DNA from 2 places in the Mycobacterium toneyamaense genome. Region 2 is predicted to be linked to the other one. Evidence: predicted binding sites of a transcription regulator. Region 2 holds the regulator's gene; the other holds the start of a gene.
What was found. Region 2 encodes LexA, which represses DNA repair genes until DNA is damaged. Its sites were predicted from a motif close to CGAACANNTGTTCG; they were not measured.
Positions count from the first base shown of each region.

Region 1: ACZ5IQ_RS10670 (HNH endonuclease signature motif containing protein) is a predicted target of LexA. The motif match lies at 1,647-1,660, and genes of this name have one in related genera.

Region 1 covers NZ_AP040333.1:2,207,918-2,211,325, reverse strand. The annotation lists gene ACZ5IQ_RS10685 (DUF4126 family protein) at 1-303, opposite strand, end outside; gene hisG (ATP phosphoribosyltransferase) at 355-1,224, opposite strand; gene ACZ5IQ_RS10675 (phosphoribosyl-ATP diphosphatase) at 1,221-1,502, opposite strand; gene ACZ5IQ_RS10670 (HNH endonuclease signature motif containing protein) at 1,664-3,067, shown strand; gene ACZ5IQ_RS10665 (hypothetical protein) at 3,180-3,408, opposite strand, start outside.
Region 2 covers NZ_AP040333.1:2,679,808-2,683,215, reverse strand. The annotation lists gene nrdR (transcriptional regulator NrdR) at 1-383, opposite strand, end outside; gene ACZ5IQ_RS12945 (LysM peptidoglycan-binding domain-containing protein) at 495-968, opposite strand; gene lexA (transcriptional repressor LexA) at 1,220-1,909, shown strand; gene ACZ5IQ_RS12935 (LGFP repeat-containing protein) at 1,976-3,408, opposite strand, start outside.

The DNA.
Region 1 (3,408 bases), 470 kb from region 2:
GTGGTGCCACCCGGCGCCGATGACCGCACCGGCGAACGCGCCGGTGAGCAACCGGGCCCCGAACTGCGCCGGCGCCGTTCGTGCCGGCGTCTTGGGCAACTGATCGGTGATCAGCTCGACCACCAACAGGACGGTCAGCACCGTCACCGTGATCCAGTTACCGACCCATTCGGCCCAGGTACCCACCAGCGGCAGCCAACCGAGCTTGGCGCCCCAGGCCACCACCGCGGGCGGAGTCAGCGCCCGCAGGCCCGCGACTACACCGATGAGTAAGGCGAACAGCAGAATCAGTGCTTGTGTCACTTGACCTCCGTCAGGATGCAGACCTTACGGGGACGCTAACACCGGCACGGGTCAGAAGCGACAGAACCGGATATCGGACGCCAGGATCGCCTTGGCCCCGATGGCCGCCAGCTCATCCATGATGGCGTTGACCTGCCGCCGCGGCACCAGGGCACGCACCGCAACCCAGTCTGCGTCAGCCAGGGGCGCGATGGTCGGCGATTCGAGACCCGGCGTGATGGCCGTTGCCTGCTCCAAAACGCTGCGGGGGCAGTCGTAATCGAGCATCAGGTACTGCTGCCCGAACACCACACCCTGGATGCGGGCCGCGAGCTGGTCGCGGGCCGGGTCCGGTGCGACATCGGCGCGCTCGATCAGCACCGCCTCCGAATCGCACAGCGATTCACCGAAGGCCACCAAATTGTGCAGCGCCAGAGTGCGGCCGGATCCGACGACGTCGGCGATGGCGTCGGCCACGCCGAGCTGGATCGAGATCTCCACGGCGCCGTCGAGGCGGATCACGGTGGCTTCGATCCCCTTGTCGGACAGGTCTTTCCGCACCAGGTTCGGGTAGGCGCTGGCGATGCGCTTGCCGGCCAGATCGGCGACCGTCCAGTCCCGTCCCTTTGGCGCGGCATAGCGGAACGTCGAGGATCCGAAACCCAGGGCCAACCGCTCGCTGACGGGGGCCATCGACTCGGCAGCGAGGTCGCGACCGGTGATGCCGAAGTCCAGCTGCCCGGACCCCACGTAGATGGCAATGTCCTTGGGCCGCAGGAAAAAGAACTCGACCTTGTTCGCCGGGTCGACGACCGTCAGATCCTTCGGATCGGTGCGGCGACGGTATCCGGCCTCGGACAGGATGTGGGCGGCCGACTCACTCAGTGCGCCCTTGTTCGGAACGGCGACGCGCAGGAGGCCGTTGGACGATGCGCCGGTCACAGCTTGCCGTACACGTCGTCGAGGGTCAGGCCGCGCTTGATCATCAATACCTGCGTCCAGTACAGGAGCTGACTGATCTCGCCCGCCAGCTCGTCATCGCTCTCGTGTTCCGCGGCGATCCACACTTCGCCGGCTTCTTCGATGATCTTCTTGCCCAGATGATGCACCCCGGCGTCCAACGCCGCGACGGTGCCGCTGCCGGCCGGCCGGGTCTTCGCTCGCTCACTGAGCTCGGCGAATAGCGCATCGAAGGTCTTCACGGGCTGCAATTGTTTCACGCTGGGGGCACGGGCCGTGCACGTGGCTGCCTCGGGTCACATGTCGGGGCTACCGCGGGTCCCGAAAAAACTTTGGTCACTTTGTTTGCACTGGTCACAGTGGGTAACTAGCGTCACATTCCAGGCCATTTCTTGTCGGACCTTCGAACTATTGTTCGAATATGGGATTGACCGATCCAGCCGCCGTCGAGGAGGCCTACGCCGCCTACGAGTCTGCGCAGGCCCGGCTCGCAGCCCTGGACTACACCGGCCTGGATGTGCGGACATTGTTGGAGTTGCAGTCGCGACGGGAAACGTTGAGGTGCGCGGCCGAGGCGGTCGATCACCGGATCCTGGCTGCTGCGCAGACGCGGGCGACGGCCAAGGAGATCGGGGCGAAGGATTGGCCTGAGGTGCTGCATGTCCGGCACCGGATCAGCCGGGAGGAAGCCCGCCGCCGGGTACGGGACTGCGACCACCTGGGCCCGCGGTCCGCGATTACCGGGGAGGCGCTCGGCCCGGTGTGGGAACTGGTGGCCGCCGCCCTGGCAGAGGGTGCGATCAATGCCGAGCACGTACAGGTGATCACCTGGTTCTTCGGCAAGCTGCCGCTGTGGGCAGCCGACCCGATCACCATGGCCCAGTGTGAGGCGGATCTGGTGGCCGACGCTCGGGTCAAAACCCCCGAGGATTTGCGCCGCGCCGCGCAGAAACTTTTGTACGAGTTGGATCAGGACGGGCCCGAACCCGACGACGACGAACCCGACCCCAAACGCTCGTTCGTGATGGGTAAGCAGCGGCCCGACGGCCGTACCGACGTCACCGCCCAACTCGATCCGGAGGGGCGGGCCTACTGGGAGGTGTTGTTCGACAGGTACGCCGCCCCGGGCATGTGCAACCCGGCCGATCCGCAGCCCTGCTACTCGGGTACCCCGACCCAAGAGCAGATCGATGCGGATACCCGCACCCTCGCGCAGCGCCAGTACGACGCGTTCACGTTCGTGGGCCGGATGATGCTCGCCACCGGGACCTCGGGGGTGCACAACGGGTTCCCGGTCGCGGTGGTCGCCAACTGCACCGTCACCGACCTGGAGAAGCGCACCGGGGTGGCGCTCACCCACACCGGCACGAAACTGCCGATCAGGGATTTGATCCGGATGGCCGCCCAAGGCTCAGACAACTACCTCGCCGTCTTCGACGAGCACACCGGCCAACCGCTCTATCTGGGTCGGGCGGCCCGCACCGCCAGCACCGCGCAGCGGTTGGCGTTGTTCGGCCGGGACCACGGCTGCACCAGACCGAACTGCACCGCCCCCGCCTCCCGCAGCCAGGCGCATCACGTCACCAACTGGCGCGATGACGGCCTGACCAACGTCGACACTATGACCCTGGCGTGCGGGCGCGACAATCGCCTGGTCGACACCGGAGGCTGGAGCACCACCATGGGCCCCGACGGCCGCACCCACTGGACCCCACCACCACTACTCGACGTCGGCCAACCCAGGACGAACCAGTCTCACCACCCGACGCTCTACCCGGCCGAGAGTGGCGACGAGGGCGGCGAAAGCGACAGTCCCACAAGCTGACCCGGCGCCCAACGGCGCCGGAAGGCCACGCCGACCAACCACGGCGGCGGTACCGCACGCGCCGCCGCCACCTACGTCGTGCCGCTTACGTCCACGCCGAAACGAACCGCGCCTAGGAGTTGCCCTTGTGATCGCGAACCGACCGGCTGCCGTGGCCCAGCTTCGAGCTACGCGACGGCGATGCCCCCGCCTTGCCGGTTCCCTTCGAAAGGCCTGCCTGCGATCCGGCATTCTGGCCGCCGGCATTCCGATCCTGGGATTGGCCGGCAGCCGTGATCGGCCCATGCCGCACCGACTGCCGCCCTGTCGGTTTGAACTGCCCTGCCACGTCGTCACCGGTC
Region 2 (3,408 bases):
TACACCGACGCGAACCGCAGATAGGCGACCTCATCGAGGTCACGCAGAGGACCGAGGATCGCCAACCCGACCTCATGGCTCGGCACTTCGGGAGATCCGGTGGCCCGCACCGCATCTTCGACCTTCTGCGCCAACTGGTTCAGGGCATCGTCGTCGACCTGCCGCCCCTGGCAGGCGCGCCGTACGCCCTTGATCACCTTGTCCCGGCTGAACGGTTCGGTGACGCCGCTGCGTTTGACCACCGCGACGACTGCGGTCTCCACCGTGGTGAACCGGCGACCGCACTCCGGGCATGACCGGCGACGCCGAATCGCCTGCCCTTCGTCAGCTTCTCGTGAATCGACTACACGCGAGTTCGGATGCCGGCAGAACGGACAGTGCATCACCGCTCCTTCGCCGCACCGACAATCGACCGTTTCGAACGGTCTCGAGCCTACCCGTGCCGCTCTGACGCGGCCGGGCGCCGTGCCGATCGACGCGCGCACGGACTGTCCTCAGCCGACCGGCGCGATCAGCGTCTGCCCGGCGTTCAGGGCCACCGACGGGAGCTTGTTCAGCTCCTTGATGCGGTCGACGACGGCACTGACCGGCGCGTCGGGCGCCACCCGCCGCGCGACCTGCTGGATCGACTCCCCCGTCTGCACCCGGACCACCGCGAGCTGCGCGGGCACGGAGGCCGTCGAAGAAGTCGGCTGGACCGCTTCGCCGAACTGCGCCACCAGACCCAGCCACACCGTGATCCCGGCCGCGACCAGGGCCAGCATCACCGTGGTCAACGGGGTGATCGGATTGCGGCGGTGCGAGGCACGCGACGTCAGCACGCCCGTACCCCGGTGCCGGAAGGCCGCGCCCGAGGGACGCGCGCCGGCCGGCCGCAGCCGGGCCTGGCGGTGCCGGTTGACATCTGAACGCCGAGGCACGGTGCGGACGACGACGTCGGTCGGGTATTCGCGGGTGATGACGGTCATGTCGGTTCCTCTCAGGAGTTCGTACATAGGTTCGATCGCTCTTGTGTTCGACTATATCGCCCAAATGTTCGAAGGGTAGAACATGTGATCGAACTGTTGCGAACGATACGACCACCCACCGACAAGTTCCGTACCCCGACTCCGCCACCCCTTTCACGACGTCACCACCGGATCACGCCCGCGACACGCCGAGCCGCCCGATCTCGAACACATGTTTGATGAATCGGGTGCGCTGGGCTAGATTCGTCTCCATGAGCGACAGCACCGATACCCCGGACACCCAGGCAGGCGGACGGTCCAGCAGCCTCACCGAGCGCCAGCGGACCATCCTCGATGTCATCCGCACCTCGGTCACCACGCGCGGTTATCCGCCCAGCATCCGGGAGATCGGTGACGCCGTCGGTCTCACCTCGACATCGTCGGTGGCCCACCAGCTGCGCACATTGGAGAAGAAGGGCTACCTGCGCCGTGACCCGAACCGCCCGCGCGCGGTGGACGTGCGCGGCGCGGACGATTCGACCGGAGCCACCATCACCACCGATGTCGCCGGTTCGGACGCGCTGCCCGAGCCGACCTTCGTCCCGGTGCTCGGCCGGATCGCGGCCGGTGGCCCGATCCTGGCCGAAGAGGCCGTCGAAGACGTCTTCCCGCTCCCCCGCGAACTCGTGGGCGAGGGCTCGTTGTTCCTGCTGAAGGTCGTCGGCGAGTCGATGATCGACGCCGCGATCTGCGACGGCGACTGGGTCGTCGTGCGGCAGCAGAACGTGGCCGACAACGGCGACATCGTCGCGGCGATGATCGACGGCGAGGCCACGGTGAAGACCTTCAAGCGCACGAAGGGCCAGGTGTGGCTGATGCCGCACAACCCGGCGTTCGATCCGATCCCGGGCAACGACGCGGTCGTACTCGGCAAGGTCGTGACCGTCATCCGCAAGATCTGACGCCGGCCAGACCTACAGATGAGCCCCGCTGCAGTCGCTCGCAGCGGGGCTCAGTCGTGACTCCGGTCAGCCGCGGATGAACCCGTTGGTGACCGCGAATTCCTCACTGGCAAACCAGATTTGGACAGGCGCCTCGGCATATCCGGGAGACCCCGGCACCCAGTACAAACCCGACTCCGTATTGGCCTTGATGTCATAGCCCTCGGGCGGCTCGGCACCGGTGGCCACGCGGAACGACATCTGCGCGGTCTCGGGTTCCTCGGCCCCCAGCGCATGGTGTCTGCCGCTGGCGGGACCGGCCACCACCGTCTCCTCCGGCGGTGTCGCGACCGCAGGCGGCTCGTGCACAGGAGGCTCGTCCACGGGCGTCTCGGTGGCCGGTTCCGCTGCCGGTGTCTCAGCCGCCTCGACCTCGGGGGCCTGTTCTTGCGGCTCGGGCGCGCACTCGTCACCGGCCTGGGCGTCGGCGTCGCGGCCGTCGGCCGGCGCTGCCCAGACGCGGTCGCCGGGGTCCCGGGGCCGTAGGCCCGCGAAGCCCGCCAACCCGGCCGCGGTGAGGCCTGCCGCCGCACCGCCGCGACGCAGGGCGTCGGGCAGTTGCACCGATGTCGTCGGCTCGTCGGCGGATTCGTCGGCGTCCGGCTCCGGCTCCGGCTCGGTGGGCTCGGCCGCGTCCACCGGCTGGGCCTCGGCTTCGGCCTGCGCCTCGGGCACCTCCTCGGACCGCTCACCCTCGGCCGTCTCGGCCGGCGTTTCAGTGGGCTGTTCGGCCGTGAAATCCGGGTACACCGTCGGCGCGGTGTCGATGACATCAGGGTTGCTCTGGAACGCGGGGCCGCCGTGCGGGTTGTCGAACTGCTGGTCCTCGGCCGCGTACTCGTCGCCGTACTCGCTGTCGGCGCCGCCATCGGCATACTGCGGGTCGCCGTACTCGCCGTCGCCGAACTCGTGGTCGTCGTAGTCGTACGCGTCCTGGTCGTCGATGGCGTCCTGACCGGCATTCCGCCGGCGCCGCAGCAGTGCCGCGATCACGATGCCGACCACCACCAGCAACAGCGGGATGATCGCCAGCAGCCACCACCAGTGGAACTGGTACCACTTGCCGGACTCATCGGCCTGCGAGGTCACGCCACCCGGCAGATCGACACTGGGCACCTGGAGGCCGCTCAGTTGCGACGCCAGTTCTGCCGGCTCGGTGCTGAACGCACGGCTGGACTTGTTCCACGAGATCGAACCGCCCGTGAACTTCTGGCTGACGACGTCGCCGCTGACGGTCTGATCGGCGGTCGGCGCGCCGAGCTTGCCGGTCGCGCCACCGAGCTTGTCCCACGCCGCGTTCATCGCGCCGCGGACGACGAACGCGCCGTGCTCGGGCGTCCAGAAGATCGCCGGGTTGTCGGCGGCGGCGAACGTGGCGATGCGGCTCGTGGGCGAGATGCCGCCGTCGGTCTCGTTGCTCGCCGGGAATCCGAGATCGCCCTGCGGGCCGCCGGCCGCGC